Regions from separate parts of the Streptomyces sp. NPDC020983 genome, predicted to be linked through region 2. Evidence: predicted binding sites of a transcription regulator. Region 2 holds the regulator's gene; each other region holds the start of a gene.
The links. The regulator HrcA, encoded in region 2, represses chaperone genes, less so after heat shock. The targets are predictions, from matches to a motif close to TTNGCACTCNGNNNNNCNGAGTGCNAA.
Positions count from the first base shown of each region.

Region 1 (6,911 bases), on a different contig from region 2:
GGAGGCCGTCGCGGGTGATCCGGCCGGCTGCGCCCAGCAGACCGTCACCGCCCTCGCGATCCGTACCGGCACCAGCGAGGCCACCGTCGTCCGCACCGCCCGGCTGCTCGGCTACCCCGGCTACCGGGACCTGCGGCTCGCCCTGGCCGCGCTCGCCGCCCAGCAGGCCGCCGGGGTGCCGCCGGCCGTGACGGCGGACATCGCGGTGGACGACCCGCTGCCCGACGTCGTCGCCAAGCTCGCGCTGGAGGAGCAGCAGACCCTCGCGGACACCGCAGCCCAGCTGGACATGACCCAACTGGAGGCCGCCGTCACGGCGTTGGCGGCCGCCCGGCGGACGGACGTGTACGGCATGGCGGCCTCCGGGCTGGTCGGGCAGGACCTGGCGCAGAAGCTGCTGCGCATCGGGCTGGTCGCGCACGCCCACACCGATCCGCACCTGGCGGTGACGAACGCCGTCCAGCTGCGGCCGGGGGACGTGGCCGTGGCGATCACCCATTCGGGCAGCACGCACGACGTGATCGAGCCGCTGCGGGCGGCCTTCGACCGCGGCGCGACGACGGTCGCGGTGACGGGCCGCCCGGACGGGCCGGTCACGCAGTGGGCGGACGTCGTGCTGACCACGTCCTGTTCCCGCGAGAGCGAGCTGAGGCCCGCCGCGATGTCCAGCCGTACGAGCCAGCTCCTCGTCGTCGACTGCCTGTTCGTGGGTGTCGCCCAGCGGACGTACGAGACCGCGGCGCCCGCCCTGGCGGCCTCCTACGAAGCGCTGGCCCACCGCCACCGGCCCCGTCCGGGCCGCGGCTGACCGGAAGGCCCCGCGAAGCGCCGGGCCCCGCACGGGACATGCGGGCCCCGGGCGGCTGCCGCACGGCCTTCCGGGCGGACCATTCCCCAGCATGGCCTGAAATAATGCGCCAAGCCCCGTTCTGCGGCCCCACCCGCCGATCCGACCCTGCGAGAAGGATGAACGAGCCGCATATGCCCCAGTACACCGAGCTGCGTCGCGAACTGGACACGCTGACCACCGAGGCCTTCCGGCCGGAGCTCGCCGAGATCGACCGTATGACCACGCTGGAGATCGCCCGCACGATGAACGGTGAGGACGCCACCGTTCCGGCCGCCGTCGCCGCCCAACTGCCCGCCATCTCCGCCGCGATCGACGGCATCGCCGCCCGGATGTCCCGCGGCGGCCGCCTCGTCTACGCGGGCGCCGGGACCGCGGGACGGCTCGGCGTGCTGGACGCCAGCGAGTGCCCGCCGACCTTCAACACCACGCCCGGCGGGGAGGTGGTGGGCCTCATCGCGGGCGGGCCCTCCGCGATGGTCACCTCGGTGGAGGGCGCCGAGGACAGCAGGGAGCTGGCCGCGAAGGACCTGGACGCACTCGGGCTGACGGCCGCCGACACCGTTGTCGGGATCTCGGCCTCCGGGCGCACCCCGTACGCGCTGGGCGCGGTCGGGCACGCCCGGGCGCTGGGGGCGCTCACGGTGGGTCTCGCGTGCAACGCCGGCTCGCCGCTCGCGGCCGCCGCCGAGCACGGCATCGAGGTCGTCGTGGGACCCGAACTCCTCACCGGCTCCACCCGGCTGAAGTCCGGTACGGCGCAGAAGCTGGTGCTCAACATGCTCTCGACGATCACGATGATCCGGCTGGGCAAGACCTACGGGAACCTGATGGTGGACGTGCGCGCGTCCAACGAGAAGCTGCGCGCCCGCTCGCGCCGTATCGTCTCGCTCGCCACCGGCGCGGACGACGCGGCGATCGAGGACGCGCTCACCGCGACCGACGGGGAGGTCAAGCCCGCCATCCTCACGCTGCTGGCCCGCGTCGACGCCCCGACCGCGGACCGGCTGCTGCGCGAGTCCGGCGGCCATCTGCGGCAGGCCCTGGAGTCGGCCCGGCCCGTGTAGGGACACGGAAAACGGCGGCGCCCGCCCCCCGATCGCTCGGAGGGCGGGCGCCGCCGTCACGCGTGCCTGGACGGCGATCCCGGAGGATCAGAAGTCCATGTCACCGCCGGGCATGCCGCCCGGAGCGGCCGCGGCGGCCTTCTCCGGCTTGTCGGCGATGACGGCCTCGGTGGTCAGGAACAGCGCGGCGATCGACGCGGCGTTCTGCAGCGCGGAGCGCGTGACCTTGGCCGGGTCGATGATGCCCTCGGCGATCATGTCCACGTACTCGCCGGTCGCGGCGTTGAGGCCATGGCCGATCGGCAGGTTGCGCACCTTCTCGACGATGACGCCGCCCTCGAGGCCGCCGTTGACGGCGATCTGCTTGAGCGGGGCCTCCAGCGCGAGCTTCACGGCGTTGGCACCGGTCGCCTCGTCGCCTTCCAGCTCCAGCTTCTCGAAGACCGCGGAGGCCTGGAGCAGGGCCACGCCACCACCGGCGACGATGCCCTCCTCGACGGCGGCCTTCGCGTTGCGCACCGCGTCCTCGATGCGGTGCTTGCGCTCCTTGAGCTCGACCTCGGTCGCGGCACCGGCCTTGATGACCGCCACGCCGCCCGCGAGCTTCGCCAGGCGCTCCTGGAGCTTCTCGCGGTCGTAGTCCGAGTCGCTGTTCTCGATCTCGGCGCGGATCTGGTTGACGCGGCCGGCGACCTGGTCGGCGTCACCGGCGCCGTCCACGATCGTGGTCTCGTCCTTGGTGATGACGACCTTGCGGGCGCGGCCGAGCAGGTCCAGGCCCGCGTTCTCCAGCTTGAGGCCGACCTCCTCGGAGATGACCGTGCCGCCGGTGAGGATCGCGATGTCGCCCAGCATCGCCTTGCGGCGGTCGCCGAAGCCCGGGGCCTTGACGGCGACGGACTTGAAGGTGCCACGGATCTTGTTGACGACCAGGGTCGACAGGGCCTCGCCCTCGACGTCCTCGGCGATGATCAGCAGCGGCTTGCCGGACTGCATGACCTTCTCCAGCAGCGGGAGCAGGTCCTTCACCGCGGAGACCTTGGAGTTGACGATCAGGATGTACGGGTCGTCGAGCGACGCCTCCATACGCTCCAGGTCGGTGGCGAAGTACGCCGAGATGAAGCCCTTGTCGAAGCGCATGCCCTCGGTGAGCTCGAGCTCCAGGCCGAAGGTCTGCGACTCCTCGACGGTGATGACGCCTTCCTTGCCGACCTTGTCCATCGCCTCGGCGATGAGCTCGCCGATCTGGACGTCGGCGGCGGAGATGGAGGCGGTGGAGGCGATCTGCTCCTTGGTCTCCACGTCCTTGGCCTGCTCCAGCAGGGCGGCGGAGACGGCCTCGACGGCCTTCTCGATACCGCGCTTGAGGGCCATCGGGTTGGCGCCGGCGGCGACGTTGCGCAGGCCCTCGCGGACCAGGGCCTGGGCCAGGACGGTCGCGGTCGTCGTGCCGTCACCGGCGACGTCGTCGGTCTTCTTCGCGACTTCCTTGACCAGCTCGGCGCCGATCTTCTCGTACGGGTCCTCCAGCTCGATCTCCTTGGCGATGGACACGCCATCGTTGGTGATCGTGGGGGCGCCCCACTTCTTCTCAAGGACGACGTTCCGGCCCTTGGGACCGAGGGTGACCTTAACGGCGTCGGCGAGCTGGTTCATCCCGCGCTCAAGGCCGCGCCGCGCCTCCTCATCGAACGCGATGATCTTAGCCATGTGAAGTGTCCTCCGCGGACTGGGGGTTCCCCCACCGGAGGCGGGGGGCGGTGGAACGGACCGCGTGGCGCCCGCGACGGACGGCCTGCCGGGCGCCGGTTCCTTCCCGACGTCCGGACGGGCCTCACCGACCCGGTCCAAGTGGCACTCTCACGCGCAGAGTGCTAACGCCAATGATTAGCACTCTCCCCTGCCGAGTGCAAGCGCCCACCCCCGGCGGGGGCCCGCACGGGGCGCGCGCCGGCCGCAAGCGCCCCGTGCGGCGAGCGCCCCGGCACGGCGAAAGGGCCACCCCGAGCGGGGGTGGCCCTTCCTGGCGTCGCGTCGGTGGCCGAACGCGCCCGCGCCGATCAGCCGGCCACGCGGACCATGTCCGCCTGCGGCCCCTTCTGACCCTGCGAGATCTCGAACTCGACTCGCTGGCCTTCTTCGAGGGTGCGGTAGCCGTCCATCTGTATCGCGCTGTAGTGGACGAAGACATCCGCACCACCGTCGACCGCGATGAAGCCGTAGCCCTTCTCCGCGTTGAACCACTTGACGGTGCCCTGAGCCATTCCTAACTCCCCTATTACTGGCCCTATCGCGGCCCCGCGCTCCGCGGGCCCGGGTCAGACCTCACCCCCGTGGGGGTGTGCGCCGGAACGCGTCGACCGCGGCTGAATGTATCTGCACGGATGCCGTCCGCAACAGGTCAATTGGACGAGAATTCTTGGCGCGACGCATCGGAAATACCCCAGGAAGAAACGATAATGTGGGGCAAGCCGGGCGGGACACAGCGGACATAGCACGCTTATCGCTTGTGAATTTGCCGATAAATCGGCGCTACGACTTCGCGTCCGACATGACGGCGCCCCACCCGGGTCGAAAGCAGTTCCCGGATGGGGCGGAGTTTAAACGTCGAAGCTTCTGCGTATTCTTGTCAGTTCTGCGGGGCCTACCGGATCACGCTCTCGCTCACGCTCGGTATCCGGCACCGGGTATCCGGTATCAGCCGCCGGCGACCGCGGGAATGATCGACACGCTGGCGCCGTCCGGCACCGCGGTGGCGAGGCCGTCGGAAAACCGTACATCGTCGTCGTTGACATAGACGTTCACGAAACGCCGGAGCTTTCCGGTGTCGTCGAGAACCCGCGCGGAAATACCGGCATGATTCTTTTCCAGCGACTCGATGACCTCACCGAGCGTGGCGCCCTCGGCGGGCACCTCGGCCTGACCCCCGGTGTACGTGCGGAGGATCGTGGGGATGCGGACGGAAGCACTCATGCGAGTCCAGCCTCTCGGAAGGCGGCAAGGGAGGGGGCGATGGTCGCGGTCGGCCCGGTGGTCGGGGAGACGGCGTCCAGGGTCTTCAGGCCGTCGCCGGTGTTGAGCACGACGGTCTCGGCGGCCGGGTCGAGCTGCCCGGTCTCGATCAGCTTCTTCAGCACGCCGACGGTCACGCCGCCCGCCGTCTCGGCGAAGATGCCCTCGGTGCGCGCGAGCAGCTTGATGGCCTCGACGATCTGCCCGTCGTCGACGTCCTCGACCGCGCCGCCGGTACGGCGGGTGATGTCCAGCACGTACGGGCCGTCCGCGGGGTTGCCGATCGCCAGCGACTTGGCGATGGTGTCGGGCTTGACCGGGCGCACGACGTCGTGGCCGGCCTTGAAGGCGGCCGAGACCGGCGAGCAGCCCTCGGCCTGCGCGCCGAAGATCTTGTAGGGCTTGTCCTCGACCAGGCCGAGCGCGATCAGCTCCTTCAGACCCTTGTCGATCTTGGTGAGCTGCGAGCCCGAGGCGATCGGGATGACCAGGTTGTCCGGCAGCCGCCAGCCGAGCTGCTCGGCGATCTCGTACGCCAGCGTCTTGGAGCCCTCGCCGTAGTACGGGCGGAGGTTGACGTTGACGAAGCCCCAGCCCTCGCCCGCCGGGTCGCCGATCAGCTCCGAGCAGAAGCGGTTCACGTCGTCGTACGTGCCCTTGATCGCGACCAGGTCGCCGCCGTAGACCGCGGCCATGACGACCTTGCCCTGCTCCAGGTCGTCCGGGATGAAGACGCAGGAGCGGAAGCCGGCCCGGGCCGCGGCCGCGCCGACCGCGCCCGCCAGGTTGCCGGTGGAGGAGCAGGACAGCGTCGTCAGGCCGAAGGTGCGGGCCGCCTCCAGGGCGATCGCGACGACCCGGTCCTTGAAGGAGTGCGTCGGGTTGCCGGAGTCGTCCTTGACGTACAGGCCGCCGGTCACGCCCAGCTCGCGGGCCAGGTTGTCGGCCCTGACGAGCTTGGTCCAGCCGGGGTTCAGGTTCTGCTTCTCGGTCACGTCCGCGGGGACGGGCAGCAGGGGCGCGTAGCGCCAGATGTTCGCGGGGCCGGCCTCGATCTGCTTGCGCAGCCGCTCCGGGTCGCCGGCCGGCAGCTCGTACGCCACCTCCAGCGGCCCGAAACACTCCAGGCACGCGAAGACCGGGGTCAGCGGGTAGCGGGTGCCGCACTCGCGGCACGAGAGGGCGACGGCGGGGCCGAAGGCGGTGTCCTGGGGGGTGGTGGTGGCGGTGTTCTGCACAGCCATGGTGGCGAGGCCCTTTCTCCTCATCTTCCCCACGGCGTACGTCGCCGCGAGCCGGAATTGGCACCGTCCCCACCTGACCTCGCGGTCGGCGGGAGGGTTGCCGGGGCTTCAACGGGCCGTTCCCTCTGCCCCTCTGGATGAGCGGTATGGCACCGGACGGCTTCAGCGGTCCGGGCGTTTGTCCCGCCTGCCGACCCCGGCATGCGGGGCGTACTGGCGTTGTTCAAGACTGTAACCGACACCGGACACCGGTGAGATAGCCGTCCGTACCGCGAGATGCGTCACACACGGGACACACGGGAGCGCTGAACGTGCTGGAAGAGGTCGAGCGCTGGCTCGCGACACGGTCCTGGTCCGCGAGCGAGCGGCCGCTGGAGCTGCTGCTCGCCGCCAAGCGGGCGGCGGGCCCGGCCGGCAGCGTGAGCGTCGTGCTGCCCGCGCTCGACGAGGAGGCCACGGTCGGCGCGATCGTGGCCGCCATCCGCCGCGACCTCATGGCGCCGGGCGCCGCGCTCGTCGACGAGCTGGTCGTCGTCGACTCCGGCTCCCGCGACCGCACGGCCGAGGTCGCGGCGGCGGCCGGGGCCACCGTCGTCGCGCGCGACGACATCCTGCCGCGGCTGCCCGCGCTCCCGGGCAAGGGCGAGGTGCTGTGGCGCTCGCTGCTCGTGACCAGCGGCGCGATCGTCTGCTTCGTCGACGCGGACCTGCGCGAGTTCGACTCCGGCTTCGTCACCGGCA
Region 1 is NZ_JBIRRA010000002.1:334,135-341,045, reverse strand. It holds gene ACH4SE_RS04930 (MurR/RpiR family transcriptional regulator) at 1-808, shown strand, start outside; gene murQ (N-acetylmuramic acid 6-phosphate etherase) at 982-1,914, shown strand; gene groL (chaperonin GroEL) at 2,002-3,624, opposite strand; gene ACH4SE_RS04915 (cold-shock protein) at 3,975-4,178, opposite strand; gene ACH4SE_RS04910 (ubiquitin-like small modifier protein 1) at 4,612-4,887, opposite strand; gene thrC (threonine synthase) at 4,884-6,194, opposite strand; SAM riboswitch class I at 6,188-6,314, opposite strand; gene ACH4SE_RS04900 (glucosyl-3-phosphoglycerate synthase) at 6,482-6,911, shown strand, end outside.
Region 1: a site for HrcA is predicted at 3,802-3,828, ahead of groL (chaperonin GroEL). Genes of this name have one in related genera too.

Region 2 (6,911 bases):
GATCTTCCAGTGGGCCGCCGGCGTCGCCCGCGACTACGCCAAGGCCACCCAGAACAGCATGCGGCTCACCGGCGTCCCCACCGCGCCGCTCGGCCTGCGCGCGCAGCACGCGCTCGCCGACAAGCTCGTCTACGGCAAGCTCCGCGAGGCCTTCGGCGGCCGGCTGCGCGCCTGCGTGTCCGGCTCCGCCGCGCTCGCCCCCGAGATCGGCTACTTCTTCGCGGGCGCCGGCATCCACATCCTGGAGGGCTACGGCCTCACCGAGTCCAGTGCCGCGAGCTTCGTCAACCCCGGCGAGAACTACCGCACCGGCACCGTCGGGAAGGCCCTCCCGGGCCTGGAGGTGCGCATCGCCGAGGAGGACGGCGAGATCCTGCTCCGCGGCCCCGGCATCATGCAGGGCTACCACGGCCTGCCCGAGAAGACCGCGGAGGTCCTGGAACCGGACGGCTGGTTCCACACCGGCGACATCGGTGAGCTCTCCCCGGACGGCTTCCTCAAGATCACCGACCGCAAGAAGGACCTCATCAAGTCCTCCAACGGCAAGTACATCGCCCCCGCGGAGGTCGAGGGCCGCTTCAAGGCGGTGTGCCCGTACGTCAGCAACGTCCTCGTCCTCGGCGGCGGCCGCAGCTTCTGCACGGCGCTCATCGCCCTCGACGAGCCCGCCATCCTCGCCTGGGCCGAGGACAACGGCCTCGGCGGCCGGGCGTACGCCGACCTCGTCCGCACCGAGGAGGTCCGCGTGCTCATGGACGGCTACGTCCAGAGCGTCAACGAGGGGCTCCAGCGGTGGGAGCAGATCCGGCGGTACCGGCTCCTGCCCCGCGACCTGGACGTCGAGCACGGCGACCTCACGCCGAGCCTCAAGCTCAAGCGGCCCGTGGTCGAGCGGGAGTTCGCCCCCCTCGTCGACGAGATGTACGCGGGCTCCCGCGAGTCCTAGCCCCCACGGGGGCGGTCGCGCTCCGGGGTGCCCCGGGGCGAGAAGGGGCGCGGGGCGCCGCGCGGTAAGGCCCCACCGGCCGTGAGGGCGGGCGGGGCGCCGAGGGAGGCGTCCCGCGGGCGGGCGGGGAGGGGGACCCGCCGGGTGACGGATACTGGGGGGATGCCTTCCGTACTGCCCGAAGGGGAAGCCGTGCCCCGGGACGGGGCCCTGCCCGCGCAGGCCCTGGCCCGCGCGGCGTCGCGCCCGCTCGGTTTCTACCTGCACGTGCCGTACTGCGCCACCCGCTGCGGGTACTGCGACTTCAACACCTACACCGCGACGGAGCTGCGCGGCTCCGGCGGCGCGCTCGCCTCGCGGGAGAACTACGCCGACGTCCTCGTCGACGAGATCCGGCTCGCCCGCAAGGTGCTGGGGGACGACCCGCGCCCGGTCGAGACGGTCTTCGTGGGCGGCGGAACGCCCACCCTCCTGCCCGCCGCGGACCTCGTCCGCATGCTGCGCGCCCTCCGCGAGGAGTTCGGGCTCGCCCCGGACGCGGAGGTCACGACGGAGGCGAACCCGGAGTCCGTCGACCCGGCGTATCTCGCCGAGCTGCGCGAGGGCGGCTTCACCCGGGTGTCCTTCGGCATGCAGTCCGCCCGCCCGCACGTGCTGAAGGTCCTGGACCGCACCCACACCCCGGGCCGCCCGGAGGCGTGCGTGGCCGAGGCGCGGGCGGCGGGCTTCGAGCACGTCAACCTCGACCTGATCTACGGCACGCCGGGCGAATCCGACGACGACTGGCGCGCGTCCCTGGACGCGGCGGTCGGCGCGGGCCCCGACCACGTCTCCGCTTACGCGCTCATCGTCGAGGACGGTACGCGGCTGGCCTCGCGCATCCGCCGCGGCGAGGTGCCGATGACCGACGACGACGAGCACGCCGACCGCTACCTGATCGCCGACGAGCGGCTCGCCGCGGCGGGCTACTCCTGGTACGAGGTCTCGAACTGGGCGACCACGGACGCCGCCCGGTGCCGCCACAACGAGCTGTACTGGACCGGGGCGGACTGGTGGGGCGCGGGCCCCGGCGCGCACAGCCACGTCGGCGGGGTGCGCTGGTGGAACGTGAAGCACCCCGGCGCCTACGCCCAGGCCCTCGCCGAGTCCCGCACCCCCGGCGCGGGCCGCGAGGTCCTCACGGCCGAGGACCGCCGTGTCGAGCGCGTCCTCCTGGAACTCCGGCTCGCCGCGGGCTGCCCCCTGGACATCCTCACGGACGCGGGCCGCGCCGCCGCCGCCCGCGCCCTCCACGACGGCCTCCTCGCCCCGGCCCCCTACGCCGACGGCCGCGCCGCCCTGACCCTCAGGGGCCGCCTGCTGGCCGACGCGGTGGTGCGGGACCTGACGGACTAGGCGGGCCGTGCTCCGGGGCGCCTCCCACGGCCCCCGCCGGGCGGCCTACGGCACGGTCACGAAGTCGATCAGCCTCTCCACCGCCCCCAGCAGCTCGGGCCGCAGGTCCTTGTAGGACCGCACGCCCGCCAGGATGCGGGCCCACGCCTCGCCGGTGCTCATGTTCCAGCCCAGCGCGTCGCAGACCCCGCTCTTCCAGTCCTGGCCGCGCGGCACCCGCGGCCACTCCGGGATGCCGACCGAGGACGGCTTGACGGCCTCCCAGACGTCGACGAAGGGGTGGCCCACGACGAGCACGTCCGCCCCGGACACCCGGGCGGCGATGCGGGACTCCTTCGAGCCGGGCACGAGGTGGTCGACGAGGACGCCGAGGCGTGCGCCGGGCGCGGGGCCGAAGGCGTCGACGATTGAGGGGAGGTCGTCGACGCCCTCCAGGAACTCCACCGCGACGCCTTCGACCCGCAGGTCGTGGCCCCACACCCGCTCGACGAGCTCCGCGTCGTGCTTGCCCTCGACGTAGATGCGCCCGGCCCGCGCGACGCGCGCCTTCGCGCCGGGGACGGCGATCGAGCCGGAGGCGGACAGCAGCGGCCCGCGCGGTTTCGGCGCGCCCTGCGGCCGCACCAGGGTGACGGCGCGGCCGTCGATGAGGAAGCCGCCCGGCACCATCGGGAAGACCCGGTGCTTGCCGAAGCGGTCCTCCAGCGTGACCGTCAGGCCCTCCGCGGTCTTCTCGCAGCGCACCACCGCGCCGCAGAAGCCCGTGGCGGCCTCCTCGACCACGAGATCGGGCTCGGCCGGGACCTCGGGGGCGGGGGCCGACTTCTTCCACGGCGGGGTCAGGTCGCCGTCGTACGTCCTGCTGCGCATGCGGGCGATCGTAACGAGCCCGCGTCAGCTTCCGGCGGCGAACCGCTCGGCGAGCGCGTCCCGCTGGGCGCGGACGAAGCGCGCGTCGACCACGGCGCCGTGGCCGGGCACGTAGCGGCCGGTCTCGCCGCCGAGGGCGAGGAGGACGTCGAGGGTGCCGGGCCAGCGGTCCGGGACGGCGTCCTCGTCCGCCTGGGGTTCGCCGGACTCCTCGACGAGGTCGCCGCAGAAGACGACCGTGGGGTCGCTCGCGGTGCCGCCGGGCACCACCACGACGAGGTCGTGGTCGGTGTGCCCGGTCCCGGGGTGCACGAGGCGCACGAGGCGTTCGCCCAGGTCGATGACGGTCTCCCCGGCGACCGGCCGGGTCGGCGGGGCGAGCGCGGCCGCCGCCTGCGCGGCCTCCGCCGGGTCGGTGCCGTGGGCGACGGCGCCGGCCCACAGCGCGTCCCCCTGCGCGCGCAGGAGGCCGCCGAGCGCGCGGTGACCGTAGATCTCGGCGCCGGGGAAGGCGGCGGCGCCGAGGACGTGGTCGAAGTGGCCGTGCGTGAGGACGACGTGGGTGACGTCACGGCCGGTGAGCGCGGCGACCTGCGCGCGCAGCTCGGCGCCCTCGCGCAGCGTGGAGCCGGTGTCCACCAGCAGCACCGCGTCGGCGCCGACGACCAGGCCGATCGTCACGTCGAGGTGCGGCAGCCGGCGCCGGGCGACGCCGGGAGCGAGGTGCTCCCACGACGTGCCGCCCGCAGCGTCCGAACCGTCCGCGCCCGGGTCCTCGGTGCCGTCCACAGATTCCACGGGGGTGACCGTATCGCCGCGGCGGGGCCGCCCGCCGCCGGCTCCCCGCAACGGTGCGCCGCGCACCCTTGCCGAGTCCTTGTTGCCTCGCCGTACACTGGCTCCGGGGAAGCTGGCACTCGAAACGCAGGAGTGCCAGGGTATTGGCAGGGTACGGACACGGCACGAAACCGGCAGGGAGGTGCGCGATGCTGAGCGAACGCAGACTCGAGGTCCTGCGCGCCATCGTGCAGGACTACGTCGGCACCGAGGAACCGGTCGGTTCCAAGGCACTCACGGAGCGCCACAACCTCGGCGTCTCGCCCGCCACCGTGCGCAACGACATGGCGGTGCTGGAGGACGAGGGGTACATCGCCCAGCCGCACACCAGCGCCGGCCGCATCCCCACCGACAAGGGCTACCGGCTCTTCGTCGACAAGATGGCCGGCGTCAAGCCGCTCTCGTCCGCCGAGCGGCGCGCGATCCAGAACTTCCTGGAAGGCGCCGTCGACCTCGACGACGTGGTGGCCCGCACCGTACGGCTGCTGGCACAGCTCACCCGGCAGGTCGCCGTCGTGCAGTACCCGTCGCTGACCCGCTCCGCGGTCCGGCACGTCGAACTGCTCGCGCTCGCGCCCGCCCGGCTGATGCTGGTGCTCATCACCGACACCGGCCGGGTCGAGCAGCGCCTCGTCGACTGCGCGGCCCCGGTCACCGAGACCGTGCTCGCCGACCTGCGGGCGCGGCTCAACAGCCGGGTCGTCGGCCGCCGGTTCGCCGACGTGCCCCCGCTGGTGCAGGATCTGCCGGAAAGCTTCGAGGCCGACGACCGGCCCGCCGTCGCCGGTGTGCTGTCCACCCTGCTGGAAACCCTCGTCGAGCGTCCCGAAGAGCGCATCATGCTGGGCGGCGCGGCGAACCTCACCCGGTTCAACCACGACTTCCCGCTCACGATCAGACCCGTGCTCGAAGCCCTGGAAGAGCAGATGGTGCTGCTGAAACTGCTCGGCGAGGCCACCGACTCCGCGATGACCGTGCGGATCGGGCATGAGAATTTTCACGAGGGCCTCAACTCCACCTCGGTCGTGGCCGTCGGCTACGGTTCCGGCGACGAGGCAGTCGCCAAACTCGGCGTGGTCGGACCGACCCGCATGGACTACCCCGGAACGATGGGAGCGGTACGCGCAGTGGCACGTTACGTCGGACAGATCCTGGCGGAGTCGTAAGTGGCCACGGACTACTACGCCGTACTGGGCGTACGCCGCGACGCAGGTCCCGATGAGATCAAGAAGGCCTTCCGCCGTCTTGCCCGGGAGCTGCACCCTGACGTCAATCCGGACCCCAAGACGCAGGAGCGGTTCAAGGAGATCAACGCCGCCTACGAGGTGCTCTCCGACCCGCAGAAGAAGCAGGTCTACGACCTCGGGGGCGACCCGCTGTCCGCCACCGGCGGCGGGGCGGGCGGCGGCTTCGGCGGCGGTTTCGGAAACTTCAGCGACATCATGGACGCGTTCTTCGGCCAGTCGTCGCAGCGCGGTCCGCGCTCGCGCGTCCGGCGCGGCCAGGACGCCATGATCCGGCTGGAGATCGACCTCGAAGAGGCCGCCTTCGGCACCACCAAGGACATCCAGGTCGACACCGCGGTCACCTGCGGCACCTGCAACGGCGAGGGCGCCGCGCCCGGCACCGCCGCGCAGACGTGCGACATGTGCCGCGGCCGGGGCGAGGTGTCCCAGGTCACCCGCTCCTTCCTCGGCCAGGTCATGACCTCGCGGCCCTGCCCGCAGTGCCAGGGCTTCGGCACGGTCGTGCCCACCCCCTGCCCCGAGTGCGCGGGCGACGGCCGGGTCCGCTCGCGGCGCACCCTCACCGTCAAGATCCCCGCGGGCGTCGACAACGGCACCCGCATCCAGCTCGCGGGCGAGGGCGAGGTCGGCCCCGGCGGCGGCCCCGCCGGCGACCTCTACGTCGAGATCCGCGAGACCGCCCACCCGGTCTTCCAGCGCCGCGGCGACGACCTGCACTGCACGGTCACCATCCCGATGACGGCGGCGGCGCTCGGCACGAAGTGCCCGCTGGAGACGCTGGACGGGGTGGAGGAGATCGACATCCGGCCCGGCACGCAGTCCGGCCAGTCGATCCCGCTCCACCAGCGCGGCATCACCCACCTCCGCGGCGGCGGCCGCGGCGACCTCGTCGTCCACGTCGAGGTCGTGACCCCGAACAAGCTCGACGCCGAGCAGGAGGAGCTGCTCCGCCGCCTCGCCAAGGCGCGCGGCGAGGAGCGCCCCACCGGCCAGTTCGCCCCCGGTCAGCAGGGCCTCTTCTCACGGCTGAAGGACGCGTTCAACGGCCGCTGAGCGCGTGCCGCGGTGACCTGCCGCCCCTGCGGGGGCGGCGCGCCGTCCCCGCAGGGCGCGGCGCACGGCGCCGCCCCCGCCGCGCCGGGCAGCCACCAGGGGCGCGGGGACCGCGTGGGCAACCACCCACCGGGGCGCGCGGGCCGTCCCCGGCCCGAAGGGGCGGTCGCCGTCGTGTCCGGGCCTCCGGGCGGTGGCGGGCCGGTCACCTCCGGCTAGTGGTCGTGTCCGGGCCTCCGGCCGGTGGGCGCCGGTCACCACCGGCCGGTCCCGTAGTTTCCCGTGCCCCTGGCACCACCGCCCTCCGCGAGGGCGCCCCCGCGGGGCGCTTAGGGTAGGCGCATGGCTGCTGCGGCACACCTGCCGACATTCTCGGCACTTCCGATCGTGCAGGCCCCCATGGCGGGCGGCGCGGCGAATCCGCGCCTGGCCGCGGCGGTGGCCGCGGCCGGCGGGTTCGGCTTCCTGGCTGCCGGCTACAAGACGCCCGAGGCGATGTACGAGGAGATCCGCCAGCTCCGCGACCAGAGCACGCGGCCCTTCGGGGTGAACGTGTTCATGCC
Region 2 is NZ_JBIRRA010000004.1:395,351-402,261, forward strand. It holds gene ACH4SE_RS10755 (AMP-dependent synthetase/ligase) at 1-946, shown strand, start outside; gene hemW (radical SAM family heme chaperone HemW) at 1,109-2,341, shown strand; gene ACH4SE_RS10765 (DUF3097 domain-containing protein) at 2,387-3,211, opposite strand; gene ACH4SE_RS10770 (MBL fold metallo-hydrolase) at 3,236-4,000, opposite strand; gene hrcA (heat-inducible transcriptional repressor HrcA) at 4,198-5,214, shown strand; gene dnaJ (molecular chaperone DnaJ) at 5,215-6,348, shown strand; gene ACH4SE_RS10785 (nitronate monooxygenase) at 6,691-6,911, shown strand, end outside.

Region 3 (6,911 bases), on a different contig from region 2:
TCCTCGACGCCCGCCGCGTCGTCCCGGCCCACCACGACAGCTGGGCCCACTTCACCGAGGGCCGCGAGGACCTGCTCGCGGCCTTCACCGCGGCCGGCCTGGCCGACCGCCTGGACGGGGACTGGTCCCGCCGCGCCTGACCCCGCGCCGCGAACGACGGACGCCCGCCACCCCGGCGAGGGGGTGGCGGGCGTCAGGCCCGTGAAGGGGTCAGTGCGAGTGGCCGTGGCCGTGGCCGCCGGCCGCCTCGGGCTCCTCTTCCTTCTTCTCGACGACCAGGGTCTCGGTCGTGAGCAGCAGGGAGGCGATCGACGCGGCGTTCTCCAGCGCGGAGCGGGTGACCTTGACCGGGTCGATGACGCCGGCCTTGACCAGGTCGACGTACTCGCCGGTCGCGGCGTTGAAGCCGTGGCCCTTGTCGAGGTCGGCGACCTTGGAGGTGATGACGTAGCCCTCCAGGCCCGCGTTCTCGGCGATCCAGCGCAGCGGCTCGACGGCGGCGCGGCGGACGACGGCGACACCGGTGGCCTCGTCGCCCTCCTTGCCCAGGTTCTCGCCGAGCACCTTGACGGCGTGGACGAGCGCGGAGCCACCGCCGGAGACGATGCCCTCCTCGACGGCCGCGCGGGTCGCGGAGATCGCGTCCTCCAGGCGGTGCTTCTTCTCCTTCAGCTCGACCTCGGTGGCCGCGCCGACGCGGATGACGCACACGCCGCCCGCGAGCTTCGCCAGGCGCTCCTGGAGCTTCTCGCGGTCCCAGTCGGAGTCGGTGGTGGAGATCTCCGCCTTGATCTGGGCGACGCGGCCCTCGATCTCGGCCTTGTCACCGGCACCGTCGACGATGGTGGTCTCGTCCTTGGTGATGGTGGCGCGGCGGGCGGAGCCGAGCAGGTCCAGGCCGGCCTGGTCGAGCTTGAGGCCGACCTCCTCGGCGATGACGGTCGCGCCGGTGAGGGTGGCGATGTCGCCGAGCATGGCCTTGCGGCGGTCACCGAAGCCGGGCGCCTTGACCGCGACGGCGTTGAACGTGCCGCGGATCTTGTTGACGACCAGGGTGGACAGGGCCTCGCCCTCGACGTCCTCGGCGATGATCAGCAGCGGCTTGGAGCCACCGGCCTGGATGACCTTCTCCAGCAGCGGCAGCAGGTCCTGGATCGAGGAGATCTTGCCCTGGTGGATGAGGATGTACGGGTCGTCGAGGACGGCCTCCATCCGCTCCTGGTCGGTGACGAAGTACGGCGACAGGTAGCCCTTGTCGAAGGCCATGCCCTCGGTGAACTCCAGGTCCAGGCCGAAGGTGTTGGACTCCTCGACGGTGATGACACCGTCCTTGCCGACCTTGTCCATCGCCTCGGCGATCAGCTCGCCGACCTGCTTGTCCTGCGCGGACAGCGCGGCGACGGCGGCGATGTCGTCCTTGCCCTCGATGGCGCGCGCGGTGGCCAGCAGCTCGTCGGAGACGGCCTTGACCGCGGCGTCGATGCCCTTCTTGAGGGCGGCGGGGGACGCGCCGGCGGCGACGTTGCGCAGGCCCTCGCGGACCAGCGCCTGGGCCAGCACGGTCGCGGTGGTGGTGCCGTCACCCGCGATGTCGTTGGTCTTGGTCGCCACCTCCTTGACGAGCTGGGCGCCCAGGTTCTCGTACGGGTCCTCCAGCTCGACCTCGCGGGCGATCGTGACGCCGTCGTTGGTGATGGTCGGCGCACCGAACTTCTTGTCGATGACGACATTGCGGCCCTTGGGGCCGATGGTCACCTTCACGGTGTCGGCGAGCTTGTTGACGCCGCGCTCCAGGGCGCGACGGGCGTCCTCGTCGAACTTCAGAATCTTGGCCATGCCTGCGAACTACCTCGTCTACTCGTCTAACACGTCGTCACGGACGATAAGGACGGTGAAACAACCCCGCCCCGGGGACCCGGCCGCAAGGCTCGGACACCCGGGGCGGGATCAAGGGCTTGTGCAGCCGGGACTTACTTCTCGACGATCGCGAGAACGTCGCGGGCCGAGAGGACGAGGTACTCCTCGCCGTTGTACTTCACCTCGGTGCCGCCGTACTTGCTGTACAGCACGACGTCGCCGACGGCGACGTCGAGGGGCAGCCGCTGGCCGTCCTCGAAGCGGCCCGGGCCCACGGCCAGGACGACGCCCTCCTGGGGCTTCTCCTTGGCGGTGTCCGGGATGACCAGGCCCGAGGCCGTGGTCTGCTCGGCGTCGAGCGGCTGGACCACGATGCGGTCCTCGAGCGGCTTGATGGCAACCTTGGTGCTGGCGGTCGTCACGATCCGACCTCCCCCTTCAAAGGGCTCACGGGAGTGTCTGTCAGGGTCGGCGACCTGGTAGGCCCGTCGTCGCGGGTGCCGGACCTGCCTCGTCGCTGAGTTCTGGCACTCAGCCTCGCTGAGTGCCAGAAGTGAGCGTAGGCCGCTCTTAGCACTCGGTCAAGCGGAGTGCCAGCCGCGTGCCGTACCGGACGAACGTTCCCAGGCCGCCCGATCAGCCGCGCCGGGGGTCGTAGCGGCGGCCCGCCGTCGTGGAGGCGGCGCCGAAGAGACGGGACGGGACATGGCGGGCGAGGCCCACGGCCACCTTGTAGCGGGCGTCGGGAACGCTCACGACACGGCCGCGGGCCAGGTCGCGCAGCGCCGCGGAGACGACCTTGTCCGCGTCGAGCCAGGCGAGGCGCGGCAGGCGGCTCGCGTCCATGCCGGCCCGCTCGTGGAATTCGGTGCGCACGAAGCCCGGGCACAGCGCGAGGAAGCGGATGCCGGAGCCGCGCAGGTCGAGGGCGGCGCCCTCGGTGAAGCGGACGACCCACGCCTTGCTCGCCGCGTACGTGCCGCGCGGCATGAAGGCCGCGACCGAGGACACGTTGACCACGAAGCCGCGGCCGCGCTCGCGCATCCCCTCCACCGCGGCGGCGGTGAGCCGGAGCACCGCCTCGCAGTGCAGCGTGAGCATGCGCAGCTCGTCGGCCATCGGGGAGTCGGGGAAGGGGCTGCCCTGGCCGAAGCCCGCGTTGTTGACCAGGACGTCCACCGGCGGCAGGACGGGGCTGCGCAGCCGCTCCTCGACCGCGGAGATGCCGCCGTCCGCGGCCAGGTCCGCCTGGAGGATCTCGACGTCGACGCCGTACCGCCCGCGCAGTTCCCCGGCGCGCTCGCCGAGGCGTACGGCGTCGCGCGCGACGAGCACCAGGCCGTGCCCGTCGGCGGCGAGCCGCCGGGCGAATGCCGCACCGATGCCGGACGTCGCGCCCGTGATGAGGGAAGTCGTCATTGGGGCAGCGTACGGGGCGGGCGCGGCCCTCAGCCCGGATGCGGGTCCAGGCGCTTGCGGACCGCCGCGAGGTCCTCCGGCGGGAGCGCGTCGGCGTCCAGCAGCCGGGGGAGCAGCTCGGGTTCGGTGGTGAAGGCGCGGAAGGAGAGGCTCACCGTCACGGCGTGGTGCCCGGGGCGGTGGACGACCTCCAGCGTGTCGCCCGCGGCCAGCTCGCCCGGCTCGACGACGCGCAGGTACGGGCCGGGCCGCGCGTCCCGCGTGAAGCGCTTCATCCAGCCCTGCTCGCCGAGCCACCCGGCGAAGGTCACACAGGGGATGCGCGGGCAGGAGACCTCCAGGACCGGCCCGGCGCTCCCGCCGATCCGCCAGCGCTCCCCGATCAGGGCCTCGTTGACGTCGTAGCCGGCCGTCGTCAGGTTCTCCCCGAAGGAGCCGCTGGGGAGGGTGCGGCCGAGTTCGCGCTCCCAGCGGTCGAGGTCCTCGCGCGCGAAGGCGTAGACGGCCTGGTGGGTGCCGCCGTGGTTCCTCACGTCGTACGCCCGGTCCCCGGCCAGGCCCACCGCGCCGGTGCCCTTGGGCCCCGCCGCCGTCACCGCGACCGGCCCGGCGACGGGCCGCTTGTCGATGCCGGTCGCCTCCAGACTCTTCCAGGGGTTGGGCTGCGGCCGGCCGACGTTGACGCTCAGTACGTGCACGGGCGGTGTCTCCTGGGGGTACGGGATCGGGGCGCGGGGGCCCGGGGCGGCCCCGCGCGGGCGGGAGTGCCGCGCCCCGCGGGCGGGGAACGGCGGCGTGCCGCCGGGGTGGTGCGCAGGCGTGCGCCGTACGCGCCGGCCCCGGCTCTGCCCGGCACCCGGGCGAGGGGGCGTCCGCACGCGCGCGGCGCACCTGCCGCCGTGCCGGAGCACGCCCCCGCCGGGCAGGCGCTACGCCGGGGCGGTGATCAGGTACGGCGTCGTCACGCTGAGCGCCGCGAAACCGAGGCGCTGGAGGATCGGGCGGCTCTGGTCGGAGGCGTCGACCTGGAGGTGGCCGTACCCGGCGTCCCGGGCGACGCGCGCGCGGTGGGCGACCAGGGCGCGGTAGATGCCCCTGCCGCGCCAGTGCTCGACGGTGCCGCCGCCCCACAGGCCCGCGAAGTCGGTGCCGGGGTAGAACTCCATGCGGGCCGCGCACACCGGCTCGTCCCCGGCCATCGCGACGACGATGCTCACGCTGTCGCCGCGCTCGGCGATCTGGTCGAGCATGCGCGCCCGCAGCCGCTCCGCGCTCGTGCCGAAGGCCTGCTCGTGGACGGCCGCGGCCAGGTCGACGCCCGCCGCGTCGGTGACGGGCTCCAGCCGCACGCCGGCGGGCAGGGCCGCGCCCTCGGTGTGCGCGATGACCTCGGCGACGTCGCCGACCATGAGCGTCTCGGGCGGGTCGGGCGTGAAACCGGCCGCGCGCAGCCGCTCGCCGAGATCGGCGGGGCGGTCGTGCGCGTAGGTCTTCCACTCGAACTCGCGCCCCGCCGCCTCGGCGGTGCGCAGCCAGGCCAGCTGCGCGGCGACGGCGGCGTCCGCGGTCGTCTCGTCCAGGTCGGACCAGAGGATGCCGCACCACTCGTGCGGCCCGGCGCCGACCTGCCGTACGACCCCGTCGAGGCGGTCGACACGGGTGGTGGGGCTCTCCGGCGGGGCGTCGCGGCGCAGCTGGCGGTCGAAGAGCGCGAGTACGTGACTGGTGTCCATTGGCGCCATTCCACCACCGGCCGCGCCCCCGGCCAACCGTATTTCCGCAGGCCCGGCCGCGGCGGCTGTGCGGCGGGCGCCGCGTGCCGCCCGCCCCGCCGTGCGGGCCGCGGTCACCGGCTGGCGGAGGCCCGGCCGCGGGGCTGTTCGGCCGCCGCCAGGGCGAGGTCGACGTCCGCGGCGGTGTTGTAGAAGTGCGGCGCCAGGCGCACCTTCCCCGCGCGGGCGGCGAAGGTGACGCCCGCGGCGCGCAGCCGCGCGGTCACCGCGTCCGGTACGCCGGGGACGGCCACGATCGCCGACGTGCCGGGCACGGGGGAGTAGCCGAGCGCGGTGAAGCCGTCGCGCAGCCGCTGCGCGAGCGCGGTGTCGTGGGCGTGGATGCGGTCGACACCCAGCTCCTCGACCAGCGAGAGCGCCGCGGCTGCGCCGACGTACGACAGCAGGGCCGGCCGGGTGTCGAAGCGGCGGGCGCCGGGGGCGAGTTCGGCGACGGGGCCGTAGATGGAGGCGCCCGGGTCGGCGGCGGCGTACCAGCCGGCGAAGGTCGGGGCGAGCGTGTCCTCGGCGCCGGGGCGGACGGTGAGGAAGGCGGCGCCGTGCGGACTGGTGAGCCACTTGTAGCCGTGGCAGACCACGTAGTCGTCCTGCGACGCGTCCAGCGGCAGCCAGCCCACGGACTGCGTGGCGTCGACGAGCGTACGGGCGCCGTGCGCGGCGGCCGCGGCGCGGATCGCGGGCAGGTCGGCGACCCGGCCGTCCGCGGACTGCGCGGCGCTGACGGCGACCAGCGCGGTGCCGGGGCGTACGGCGCCGGCCAGCTCCTCCAGCGCCACGAGCCGCAGCCGGACGTCGGGGCGGGCGGCGAAGGGGTGCACCAGCGAGCTGAAGTCCCCCTGGTACGCCACGACCTCGGCGCCCGGCGGCAGGGCGGTCGCGATCAGGCCGACGGCCCCGGCGACCGTACCGGCCAGCGCGACCTGCGTGACGGGCACGTGCGCGAGCCGGGCGAAGGCGGCGCGGGCGGCGGCGACCGCCTCCTCCGGGTCGCCGGCGTCGCCCGGCCGCCCTGCCGCCCACGCGTCGAGGGCGCGGTGCATCGCGGCCGTCACACGGGCGGGGGGGATGCCGACCGTCGCGGTGTTGAGGTAGCCCGGGGCCGGCACGGGGTATTCCGCGGGGCACATGGGGCTGGTGATGTCCACGGGGGTGAGGGTGTCGGGGCTCATGACACCTCAGCCTGGCCCCGCAAGAAGCCAAAGTCCATTGCGTATCCGTTGGGTATATCCCTAAGCAATGCTTATGGTGGGCGCATGATGGAGGCACGGCACCTGCGGGTCCTGCGCGCGGTGGCGCGCGGCGGGTCCTTCTCGGCGGCCGCCCGCGCGCTCGGCTGCACACAGCCCGCGGTCAGCCAGCAGATGAAGGCACTGGAGCTCGCCGCGGGCACCCCGCTGCTGGTGCGGGGCCCGCGCGAGATGCGGCTCACGCAGGCGGGCGAGGCACTCGTCCGGCACGCCGACGGCATCCTCGCCGGGCTCACCGCCGCGGAGGAGGAGATCGCCGCGATCGCCGGGCTGCGCGCCGGGCGGGTGCGGCTGGCCTCCTTCCCCTCGGGGACGGCGACGCTGGTGCCGGGCGCGGTCGCGGAGATGCGGGCGGCGCACCCGGGCACGGAGATCTCGCTCGTGGAGGCCGAGCCGCCGCGCTCGGTGGAGATGCTGCGCGCCGGGGACTGCGACATCGCGCTCGCCTTCCGCTACGCCGACCTGCCGACGCCCGCCGAGGAGTCGTGGGACGACCTTGTGGTGCGCCCGCTGCTGGGCGACCCGCTGGTGTGCGTCGTACCGCCGGGGCACCGGCTCGCGGACACCGCCGCGCAGGCGCGGCTGGCCGAACTGG
Region 3 is NZ_JBIRRA010000008.1:242,969-249,879, forward strand. It holds gene ACH4SE_RS20205 (MBL fold metallo-hydrolase) at 1-140, shown strand, start outside; gene groL (chaperonin GroEL) at 211-1,836, opposite strand; gene groES (co-chaperone GroES) at 1,971-2,279, opposite strand; gene ACH4SE_RS20220 (SDR family NAD(P)-dependent oxidoreductase) at 2,494-3,276, opposite strand; gene ACH4SE_RS20225 (MOSC domain-containing protein) at 3,306-3,974, opposite strand; gene ACH4SE_RS20230 (GNAT family N-acetyltransferase) at 4,206-5,009, opposite strand; gene ACH4SE_RS20235 (aminotransferase class V-fold PLP-dependent enzyme) at 5,123-6,238, opposite strand; gene ACH4SE_RS20240 (LysR family transcriptional regulator) at 6,323-6,911, shown strand, end outside.
Region 3: a site for HrcA is predicted at 2,428-2,454, ahead of groES (co-chaperone GroES). Genes of this name have one in related genera too.